One region of the Rothia sp. ZJ932 genome, then DNA from elsewhere that is predicted to be linked to it. Evidence: predicted binding sites of a transcription regulator. Region 1 holds the regulator's gene; the other holds the start of a gene.
What was found. The regulator HrcA, encoded in region 1, represses chaperone genes, less so after heat shock. The targets are predictions, from matches to a motif close to TTNGCACTCGNNNNNNNCGAGTGCNAA.
Positions count from the first base shown of each region.

Region 2: groL (chaperonin GroEL) is a predicted target of HrcA. The motif match lies at 3,005-3,031, and genes of this name have one in related genera.

Region 1 is NZ_CP070480.1:1,151,798-1,157,718, forward strand. It holds gene hemW (radical SAM family heme chaperone HemW) at 1-181, shown strand, start outside; gene JR346_RS05320 (DUF4870 domain-containing protein) at 270-686, opposite strand; gene JR346_RS05325 (DUF3097 family protein) at 846-1,712, opposite strand; gene hrcA (heat-inducible transcriptional repressor HrcA) at 1,892-2,911, shown strand; gene dnaJ (molecular chaperone DnaJ) at 2,964-4,091, shown strand; gene JR346_RS05340 (16S rRNA (uracil(1498)-N(3))-methyltransferase) at 4,104-4,868, shown strand; gene JR346_RS05345 (PhoH family protein) at 5,001-5,921, shown strand, end outside.
Region 2 is NZ_CP070480.1:395,425-401,345, reverse strand. It holds gene JR346_RS01860 (SGNH/GDSL hydrolase family protein) at 1-804, opposite strand, end outside; gene groL (chaperonin GroEL) at 1,208-2,836, opposite strand; gene JR346_RS01850 (LytR C-terminal domain-containing protein) at 3,167-3,751, opposite strand; gene JR346_RS01845 (DUF3263 domain-containing protein) at 3,856-4,191, opposite strand; gene JR346_RS01840 (uracil-DNA glycosylase) at 4,268-4,954, shown strand; gene JR346_RS01835 (threonine/serine exporter ThrE family protein) at 4,963-5,921, opposite strand, start outside.

The DNA.
Region 1 (5,921 bases):
GGGGTATTCAATTAACAAACTACAGCAGGTACACGGGCAGGCTCTGGACGCTAAACTTCAGTGGTTGCTGAACCAAGACTTAGTTGAGCCTGAAGCCTTGAAAAACGGACGCCTTGTTCTCACCCTCAATGGCAGACTGCTGGGCGATGCTGTTACTCGTGAGTTGCTCCCCGAACTATAAACAGTTCTTTTAATCAAGAAACCGCCTCTCTTCATGAAATGAAGAGAGGCGGTTTATCTATGAAAACTTGTTGGTGAAACAGATAACCCTAGCGACGAACACGAATCACATCGAAGAGGCGGGTGTTCAGTGGGTACTGGTAGGGGTTGCCGCGGTTAACACGAATACCTGCATAGAGCGACATACTCGCCAGTATAACCCACACTAGCGCTGCTACCAAACCGAAAATCCATCCAATGCCGGGAAGGCTTGATAAGAAGAATGATGCCAACGCAATAATGGTAGGCAGCAGAGTGAAGTTCAATGCCTCGCGGGCTTCCTGCTGGGCGAAAGGCGCGCGTCCTTTGTACAGGTAGTAGATAACTGCTGAGGGAATACAACCCAGTACACCACCAAAATGGGCGAGCGTCGCTATATTTCTGTCTTCAGCAACGCTCAGTTTGCCGGCAGCTGCTGCGGTGCCATTAAACTGCGATTCGGCGGGAACCTGTGAGGTTGTTTTCAAGGATGTACTCGTTTTCATAAAAGGGTAAAGATCAAGCAGGGTGAAGCTCTGTTAGTGTCACCACAACAGGCTACGGGGTTCTTGAATATTTTAGATACTGAGCGGTAACGGGCGCAGTTTCAAACCCCACATTTACGGTAAATCTTCGAAAGATTTATATCACACTTTCTTCACATCGTCGGTGAGAAAATCAATGAGGGATTCTACCGGTCCCAAAATACTGGGTTCTAAATCAGCGTACGAATTAACTTTTGAGAGCATGAACTTCCAGGCGTGAGCGATGTCTTCCTGCGAATCGTGGGGGAGCCCTAACCGTTTGAGCATGCCCTTTTTCCATTCTTCGCTGCGGGGCACGGTGGGCCAGCGGCTTAATCCCAGCGCCTGGGGTTTGATAGCCTGCCAGACATCAACAAAGGGGTGACCAACAATTTCCACGTTACCGCGGGCACCGGGAACGGCGAGCGCTTCGGTAGCGATGCGACTTTCTTTGGTTCCGCTGATGAGGTGATCCACCAAAATACCGAGTTTACGCTGCGGCCCCGGTGCGAAACTCCTCATAGCAGCGGCAAGGTCATCAACACCGTGCAGGGGCTCTACGACAATGCCCTCCACACGTAGGTCGTGACCCCAGACTTTCTCAATCAATTCTGCATCGTGGGTACCTTCAACCCACAGACGGGACGCGCGCGCCACCTTCGCAGGCGCATTGGCAACCTCAAAGGAGCCCGAACGGGAAATCTTACGCACTGGGGCTTGTTTTTTACTCCTGGGTGCAACCACCGTGACAGGCTGCCCTTCTAGAAGAAAACCGGCGCCCAACGGGAACTTTTTAACCCGCCCGGCAGCGTCCTCTAGACCGAACACCTGCATGCCTCCGATAGTCTCAAAAGAGACAACGACCCCTACCCAGCCGCTCTCAACATCCTCTAGAAGAAGCCTAGGCGCTAGGTAGAGGGCGCGGGATGCCGTACCACGGTGTTGTTGAGATAAAGCACCCAAATCTCGGGCACCCCAGGGCTGGCTCATAGTGTCTCCTTGGTGGTTAGCGCACGTATCTACATCAGTATTCTACGCGCTACCCTTGAGCCTTGAGCGTACGAACTGGAGCGCACTACCTCTACAGTATTAGAGTTGGTGTTAGCACTGGGCACCTAAGAGTGCTAATTTTTATCGGACTGCTGCGTAGAGAAGGGAGGATGCCCCGCATGAACCGTGAACGACATTTTCAGGTTTTACAAGCAATTATTGAGGACTACGTTCATTCGCGTGAGCCGGTTGGCTCCAAAGCCCTCATTGAGCGTCATAGTCTTGGTGTTTCAAGTGCAACTGTTCGTAACGATATGGCTCATCTTGAAGAGCAGGGGCTGATTAGTGCACCTCACGCTAGCGCCGGCAGAATCCCTACCAACGATGGCTACCGTCTTTTCGTCGACAAAATAGCCGGAGTTAGACCCCTCAACGAACCCCAGCGTCGAGCCATAGCCCAGTTTCTCGACGGGGCGACCGACATTGACCAGCTGATGGATCGAACCGTCAGGTTGCTCTCGCAACTCACCCGGCAGGTAGCTGTGATTCAGCACCCAGTAGAGGAATCGCTCACCATTAGGCATATCGACGTTATTGAGGTGGCTGATAGACAGCTCATGGTCTTGGTGGTGCTCAGCAACGCAGAAGTTCTGCAGAGGGTCTTGACGTTTGACGCAACTGACCACAATGGGCAGAGCCAACGGCAGCACATTAATAGCGCCGCAATCGCAGCTCTCTTACGTAGCACCTACCTCGGGCAACCCCTGGAACAACTAGGACGTGTCTGCCCGGCGAGCACAGGAGAAACTTCATACCCCGTCGCCCTCAACGACGCTCTACAACAGCTTGCAGATGAAGCGAAACCTCACCGTATGACTTTTGCCGGGACTTCTTACCTCGCCCAATCAACCCAAGATTTTCCTCACAGCATCGCCCCGATTCTCGATGCTCTAGAGGAACAAGTAGTAGTCTTAAGGTTGTTAGAGGAACTTTCCCACGATCAACGGGGATTTTCAGTTAAAATCGGTGCAGAAAGTCAGCTTGACCCACTCACCGACGCCGCCGTGGTAGCAACAGGTTACGGCTTTAACAACACCGCGAAAATAGGTATCGTGGGGCCCATTCGCATGGACTACCCCGGCAATATCACTCTGGTACGAGCGGTAGCATCTTACCTTTCCAAAACTTTGAACCACTAACTCCCACATTTTTTCTAAAAATACACAGCGATCTACAGAAAGAGAATATTTAGTGAGCAGCCATTACGACACCCTCGGCGTTTCACGCGATGCCACCGCTGAAGAGATTAAGAAGGCATACCGCACGAAAGCTCGCAAGCTGCACCCCGATATCAACCCTGGCGAAGAGGCAGCTGAAGAGTTCAAGAGGGTATCGCACGCCTATGAGGTTCTTTCTGACCCGCAGAAGCGCGATATCTATGATCGTACGGGCAACGAAAACGGCAACGCCCAGGGCTTTGGCGGCGGTGGCGGTTTCAGTGGCTTCGGTGGATTTGAAGATATTTTCAACACCTTCTTCAGCCAGCAGCCCCAGGGCCCGGCAAGCCGTACCCGCCAGGGTCAGGATGCGCTGATTAACGTCCGTATTGATTTACGTGAAGCTGTTTTCGGCATCAATAAAGAAATCACCGTTGATACAGCTGTGGTGTGTTCTCACTGTGCGGGTGAAGGAGCTGAGCCCGGTACCCACCCCGAAACTTGTGATACCTGTGCCGGTCAGGGGTACATGCAGCGTCAGGTGCAGTCAATCTTGGGTACCGTTGTTCAGCCGGTGCAGTGCCCCAGCTGTAACGGTTACGGCACCGTTATCAAGACCCCCTGTAACGAGTGCTACGGTGAGGGACGCGTGCGCGAGCGCAAGCCGCTCACTATTAAAATTCCTGCGGGTGTAGCAGACGGTACTCGTATTCGCCTAGCTGGTCAGGGTGAAGCGGGTGTGGCAGGTGGTCCTAACGGTGACCTGTACGTTGAGTTGCACGTCAACCAGGATTCAACTTTCACCCGTGAGGGCGATGATTTGCACGCCACTATGGTTATTTCGATGGCGGCAGCAGCTTTGGGTACCACTATCACCCTTGAGACCTATGATGGTCCGCAGGAAATTTTGGTTAAGCCCGGCACTCAGTCAGGTGATGTTGTCACCCTCAAGGAATTGGGCGTGAACCGTTTACGTGCGGGCGGACGCGGTAACCTCCGCGTACACCTTGAAGTTCGGATTCCCACTGACCTCACCGACCACCAGCGCGATTTGTTGCAGCAGTTCGCAGCATCGCGTAATGAAGACTTGGCAGTGAGTGAAACCGTTGAGCAGAAGCACAATAGCGGCTTCTTCTCGCGCTTCAAAGAACGCTTTCAGTAGGAGTACACCAAAATGACCGCACCCATTTTCTACCCCGATGACCTCGATGTGGGCGAGTTAGCGGTGGGCGATACCGTCACGCTGACCGGGGACGAGGGGCACCACGCTAAAAACGTCAAGCGATTGAGCGTGGGTGAAGCTATTGATATAGCTGATGGGTGCGGTACCCGCTTGGTGGGGGAAGTAGCGCAGGTTATTCCAGAAGGGCTAGCTGTTCGCATTAGGGCGATCACGCAGGAGGCTAAGGCAACTGGCATCTATCTGGTGCAAGCACTCGCCAAAAACGATCGCGATTTAATGGCGATTGAGATGGCTACAGAGCTAGGTGCGGTGGGTATCGTGCCCTGGTCAGCTGACCGCTCCATTGTGCGCTGGAAGGGTGAACGCGCGTCCAAGTCCTACGCCAAATGGCAGAAAACTGTTCAAGCGGCAGCTAAGCAGTCTCGGCGGGCACTGATTCCCACTGTCTATGACTTGCACTCGTCCAAGCAGCTTGCCCAGATGGTTGCCGAGGTTACCTCTGAGGGTGCTGCTGTGTTCATCCTTCACGAACAGGGCAATCAGCGTCTTACTGACCACCTGCGCGTTCTAGACGTCGCGCAGGTACCCGAGGTTTATGTGGTGGTCGGCCCTGAAGGTGGTATCAGCGATGCCGAGGTGGACGCGCTAGTGGCGGCAGGGGCCTCTGTCGGATTATTGGGAACAGAGGTTCTGCGTAGCTCAACCGCGGGAGCCGCTGCTCTCTCTGCACTGAATCTGTGGAGCAAAGCCTGGTAACCAAAAGTTCTTTTAAAAAACGTGAGGAGGGTGGGTGCTCACCCCGCCCTAGATATAACCTGAAAAATAACAGTCACTTTCAACCCTCTAAGGAGTTCGACTGCCAGCTGTCTACCGCTGGCGTCTTGACATATGACTACACCAACAACAGATACCTACCGTCCCATCAATGTGGCTCGTACTTTCACCTTCTCATCACGCAGTGAAATGGTGACGGTCTTGGGTGCGCACGATTCATCGCTGAAACTCATTGAGCAGCAGTTCCCGGGTATCACCATCAGACCCAAAGACCTCGATATTGTGGTTACCGGCCCAGCTGCCCTCGTAGCTACTACCGTCCGTTTGCTTTCTGAACTGCGCGTGCTAGCAAGTAGTGGCACCATCATCTCCCCGGACGTTATTCAGCGCATGCTGACTATGCTCGCTGCTGAAATGGCGAACCCTGCCTCAGCGATGAGCCAGAATATTCTGAGTTCGCGTGGTAAAAGCATCCGCCCTAAAACGGTCAATCAGAAAACCTACGTTGATGCTATTGACGCCAACACCGTAGTTTTCGGCATCGGTCCGGCTGGTACCGGTAAAACCTACCTAGCGATGGCAAAGGCTGTTCAGGCATTGCAAGCGAAAGAAGTCAATCGTATTATCCTCACGCGACCGGCTGTTGAAGCTGGCGAGCGCCTGGGCTTTTTGCCCGGTACTTTGAACGACAAGATTGACCCTTACTTGCGTCCGCTCTACGATGCTTTGCACGACATGATGGATCCTGAGTCTATTCCGCGTTTGATGGAGGCAGGCACTATTGAGGTTGCTCCGCTTGCTTACATGCGCGGTCGTACGCTCAATGACGCCTTCATTATTCTCGATGAGGCTCAGAATACTACCGTGGAGCAGATGAAGATGTTCCTAACCCGTTTGGGCTTTGGCTCCAAGATGGTTATTACCGGTGACGTGACGCAGATTGATTTGCCCAATGGGCAGGCATCCGGTCTTAAGCAGGTACGTGAAATCCTGAAGAATGTAGATGATATTCACTTCTCAATTCTCGAATCTGTT
Region 2 (5,921 bases), 760 kb from region 1:
TGCCTCAAGAACTGCCGGATCAACATCAGCGTCAGCCGCTGAAGCCTGGATGTTAACAACCCAGGGAGTACCGATACCCAGTGCAACACCGTTATCAACAACCATGTTCTTGATGGACTGACCGCCCGCACCAACTGCTGAAATACCAGCACCGGCTGCGGTGTACTCGTTGGCTGAGTAGCCGGCTGCCTGCAAACCCTTCGCAACGTAGCCGCTATTCCTGCTAGGAATAAGGTTGCTATCACCCAGAACTACTGATTCGTTCCAGTCAATAGCGTCGTCAGCGTACTGCCACCAGCTACGGTCCATTACCTTGCCCGCACCGGGGTGGTAGGCCAAGATGGTGCCGTACCTATCGTCCGCACCCTCGCGGTAAAAACGGGTCAGCGCGCCCTTAGACATATAACGCCAGTTGTGCTGAGCGATTTCAGTGTTCATGGGGTAGCCATAACGCACTACCTGCTGCTCGAACGTCGCACCACCGTTAGCGCCAGTCCAGAAAGCATACACTTCATTGCTCAATGCGGTCTGGTATTCGTAAGTGGTGCCGTCTGCCTGCACTGCGTAGTTAACAACGTAGCCGCGCTGGTACTGCTGGGCAGTTGCCTTTGAGCCAAGCACAATTACTTCGCCAACAGGCTGACCGTACCAGTGACGCGCAGCTTCTGCATTCATCTTGAGACGAGCTTCTTCAGAAATAGCAACCTGAGCAGGTGCTTCCTGAGCCTCAGCTGCCTGAGCCGGAACAATACCCGATGCCATCAGCGCAACAGCGCTCAAGGAGAGAGTAAAAGTCTTTTTCACAGAATTTCCCCTAGATTCGCGAAAGTGAAAGATTGTGCGCGGCGTGTGAACGTTCCCCTACCCGCACGCAGTGAATACGTCTCCCAGTCTAAATGAGATAGAGGTTTAATCAGTGTCTGTGTAGGGTATCTTACGCACAGTCTTTGTCCCCACTTATACCCACTTAGCACTACCACACAACTTTCCGAGGCCCCCATGACAGACAAGGACGCGCCCACCGCATCCGCACCAGCGCCGCAAGGCACCCCGGGAATATTTTTTGCCCACAGCCCGCGCAGAAGCGGGCAAAACGCCCCCTCGCTGCGGAGCTTAAAAGCAAGGACGCCGCGTCCTCACTCTCCTCATCAACCTAAAAGTTGCATTGAGAGTGGGGATGCGACGTCCTGAGTTATAAGCCGGTAACTTACATCATGCCGCCCATGCCCGGATCCATGCCAGCTGCGGGGTTCGCACCAGCAGGCTCAGGCTTGTCAGCGACAACAGCTTCGGTAGTCAAGAACAGACCTGCGATGGAAGCTGCGTTCTGCAGAGCTGAACGGGTTACCTTAACGGGGTCGTTAATGCCGGCAGCCATCAAGTCTTCGTACTCGCCGGTTGCAGCGTTGAGACCGGTACCTACGGGCAGACCACGTACCTTATCAACAACAACGCCGGGTTCCAGACCTGCGTTAGCAGCAATCTGCTTCAAGGGAGCGTCGATAGCGACCTTCACGATGTTCGCGCCAGTTGCCTCATCGCCCTCAAGCTGCAACTTCTCAAATGCCTTCACGCCAGCCTGAATCAAAGCCACGCCACCGCCGGGAACAATACCCTCTTCAACAGCAGCCTTCGCGTTGCGAACGGCGTCCTCAATACGGTGCTTGCGTTCCTTGAGCTCAACCTCAGTCGCTGCGCCAGCCTTAAGAACTGCCACACCGCCTGCCAGCTTCGCCAAACGCTCCTGCAACTTCTCGCGGTCGTAGTCAGAATCCGAGTTCGCAATTTCACCGCGAATCTGAGCAACACGACCCTCGATAGAAGCCTGATCGCCAGCGCCCTCGATGATGGTGGTCTCGTCCTTGGTCACAACAACCTTGCGAGCTGAACCCAGCAGGTCAATGGTTGCCTGATCCAGTGAAAGACCAACCTCTTCGGTAATAACCTGACCACCGGTCAGAATAGCGATATCAGCCATCTGAGCCTTGCGGCGGTCGCCGAAACCGGGAGCCTTCACAGCAACAGACTTGATAGAACCGCGCATCTTGTTCAGAACCAGAAGCGCAAGAGCTTCACCCTCAACATCTTCAGCAACAATCAACAGGGGCTTACCAGCCTGCATGACCTTCTCAAGAACGGGAACAAGATCCTTTACGTTGGAGATCTTGGAGTTCACGATCAAGATGTAAGGATCTTCAAGAACAGCTTCCTGACGATCGGGGTCGGTCACGAAGTAGCCTGAGAGGAAGCCCTTATCAAAGCGCATGCCCTCGGTCAGTTCAAGGTCAAGACCAAAGGTGTTTGACTCTTCAACGGTGATAACACCTTCTTTACCGACCTTCTCCATTGCCTGAGCAATGAGCTTGCCGATTTCTTTGTCGCCGGCTGAAATTGATGCGGTTGCAGCGATTTCTTCTTCGGTTTCAACTTCTTTAGCTGACTCAAGCAACTCAGCGGTTACAGCTTCAACAGCCTTTTCGATACCGCGCTTGAGGCTCAGCGGGTCAGCGCCAGCAGCAACGTTGCGCAAGCCTTCGCGGACGAGTGCCTGAGCCAAAACGGTTGCGGTGGTGGTGCCGTCACCTGCGATGTCGTCGGTCTTCTTCGCGACTTCTTTAACGAGTTCCGCGCCGATCTTCTCGTAAGGATCCTCAAGCTCGATTTCCTTAGCGATTGAAACGCCGTCATTGGTGATGGTGGGTGCGCCCCAAGCCTTTTCCAATACAACGTTACGACCGCGCGGGCCAAGGGTTACCTTGACAGCGTCTGCAAGGGTATTCAAACCCTTTTCAAGACCGCGGCGTGCTTCTTCATCAAAAGCAATCAACTTTGCCATTGGTGTTTCGCCCTCCTGGACGTAGTGTCGGTGTTCGCGTGTTCGGTGCCCGCGACGGACGGAACGTCTAACACCCTGACTTTTCTGTATCGTCAGGACGCGCGCCCCTCACCGTTCACACAAAAGTTTACTTTTGCGCGTGGTAGCTGCTATCACCTAGCACAGCGGTTAGCAGTCACACACTTCAAGTGCTAATTCCAATCTTGGCACCTGAGCCACCTCTAGCGCAAACATAGCAAGGGGTTTAGGTTCCTTTAATCGCCCACAGCGCACGAAGACCGCAGCCACTAGGGCAGTTTTTACCAAGCGCGTCGTGAAAGTTTGATGGTTTTATTCGCCAGACGTCTGATCGCTATCAACGCGCAACGAAGAAAGAACGTAATCTGGTCCGAGCACCGCAATGACCGGCACCGCCTGAGTCGGGTCCTCCTGAATGTAAGGGATTTCCAGGGTGTTAGCGGCTTCGTTTGCTTCGTCCTCGTAGCCCGCAGCGTAGTAGACGATAGAACCGTTAACCGGGGTGCCCTGCCAGTTACCGACCTGGGTGATGGTGACGTTTTGAGTCGATGCCATAATCAGATTCATTGCATCTGAGGCGGCGCCGGTAATTCCACCAGAGTTATAGATTTCAAGGATAACGGGCTCCCCTGTGTCTTCGGGGGTAGGTTCGGCGGTGGGGATTTCGCTTTCTGATGCGGACGCGCTCGCCTCGGTAGTTTTGGCTGCCCCCGGTGCCGATGTCTGTGGAGAGTAAATGTACATGAATCCGCCCAAAAGCAAAGAAGCTAGACCCGCGCCAATAAGAGGTAGCAGGGTTTTTGAAGCACCGGCGAGAGGGTCCTGCGCACGGTACGCTCCGCGGCGTTTTGAACTCTCATCAACATCATCGAATTCGTCGCGGGGAAACTGCTGCATTGAGGCTACTCCTGAGGTGCAAAGGGCTCTAAAAAGAAAAGGTGTGGTTCTAGGCTACACGTTCGCAGCGGCAACATTCCTCCGGGGGGGACCGTTCCCCCAATTCATCCGTTATCGCGGTGCTCTCGCAGGCGACGAGTCAGGGCAGGCTCAACAGCAATCACACGCGGGGTGTCAATCATGGTGTTAAGTAGCTGATAGTAGGCGATAGGGCTCAAGCTCAACTGCTGGCGGATAGCCTGCTCTTTAGCGCCGGGGTACTTCCAGCGTCTTTTCTCTAACCCAATAATGGCAGCTTCAATATCAGTCAGCGCTGAGGTTGGAGTGTCAGATTCAGGTTCCCGTGTTTCATCGGTTTTTTCCTCAAAACCGTCCTCATCGGATAACGGTTGCTCCATTGCATCTATCACTTCACCGGTAGGTTCTCGTTCAGATTCCATAGAGACCGCCACACCTTCTATCTAGTAACGTATGTACCCTACCGCGAAATTTTCAACCGTGAAAGGTGGGGTGCCTATGCCCGCGCGTCCGCTCAACGAAATTATGGCTGCCGACTGGGCTCACGCATTAGCGCCCGTCGAAGAGAATATTCGTGCAATGGGCAACTTTCTACGCGAAGAGCATGCCGCCGGACGCGCCACCCTACCACCGGCGTCCGTCACTTTCAGAGCTTTTGAGCGGCCCATGAGTGAGGTGAAAGTGCTCGTTATTGGGCAAGACCCCTACCCCACCCCCGGTCACGCAATGGGGCTTTCGTTCTCGGTGCAACCCGATGTTCGCCCCGTGCCACGCTCTTTGCAGAATATCTATAAAGAACTGCACACAGATTTAGGAATCACCCCGCCTGCCCACGGTGACCTCAGCGCCTGGAGTAATCAGGGCGTCATGCTGTTAAACAGAGTGCTCTCGGTAGGTGCCGGAGACGCCGGTTCGCACCGCAATAAGGGCTGGGAAACCATCACTACCTGCGCCATCACCGCCCTCGCACAGCGCGGAACGCCGCTGGTGGGTATTCTCTGGGGCGCGGACGCGCGCAAGTGCAAGCCCTTGCTGGGCGGCTACCCCTGTGTTGAGTCGGCTCACCCTTCACCTTTGAGTGCTTCCAGGGGCTTCTTTGGCTCACGTCCTTTTTCACACACGAACGACCTGCTAATACAGCAGGGTGCCCAACCCGTGAACTGGCAGTTACCCGCCTCTGCCTAAAAAGATTCTTAGCGGTTGAAGTTCTTACGCTGGGCGCGGGCGCTGCTACCCCAGCGGGCAATGGCGTTTTCCATCAGGTAACCCCCCAGTACCACCCCACCAGCGAGGGCAAGAACTGTTGAGCCTGCGTTGATCATGCCATCTGCCCCGTAGGATTCGTTGTTATGCACACTAAAGGCATACAACCCCCTAAAGAAAGTCAAACCCGGCAGCAAAAACATAATGCCGCAGACCGAGAAAATCACTTGGGGTGCGTAAAGTTTATACGCCAAATAAGTGCTCAAACCGCCGACCGTACACGCCGCCAAAACAGCATTGACGCGGGTTACCTCTAACCCCGTCGCCGTGCTAAAACCGTAGTACACAGCCTGCCCCACCAAAGACACCACAATAATCAGGGCAAGATTAGTTTTTCGTGCCTGAGTGACCCCGGCGCACGCCATGCTACCCACCGCCATGCCAACGATGCTCACCCACAGTGGCGGTGGCGTAAACACCGCTTTTTGTAGATCAATTCCGCTAGCGCCTGCATAGGTCAAAATCTCTACCGCCGTTGCGATGCCAATTGCCAGACCCAAGAAAGAAATAGCGGTGCTTACAAGTTTTCCCGCAGCGGTCAGCGGAAAGCCGTGGAGAGCGTCCTGCACACACGACACCAAAAAGAAAGTGGGCATAAAGAGCATAAGACCAGCACCCACAATGTGCGGGGCAGAAACCTCGAAGCCCAGCTGATAGAAAATCGAGGTATCATCACTGATGTAAAGAGCAATGGTGGCAAGAACAGCGGCGTTGAAAATCATCATGAAGAATCCGGGAAGACCAAACTTAGCCAACCACTGCCCCAAAAAATGAATCACAGTAAATGACACGATTGAAACCACCGCACCGCGCCAGCTACCGCCCACCCCCAGAGTGAAGCTACCGGCAATGAGCAGGTTAAAGAGCAGCACCCACAGCGGCGAGTACA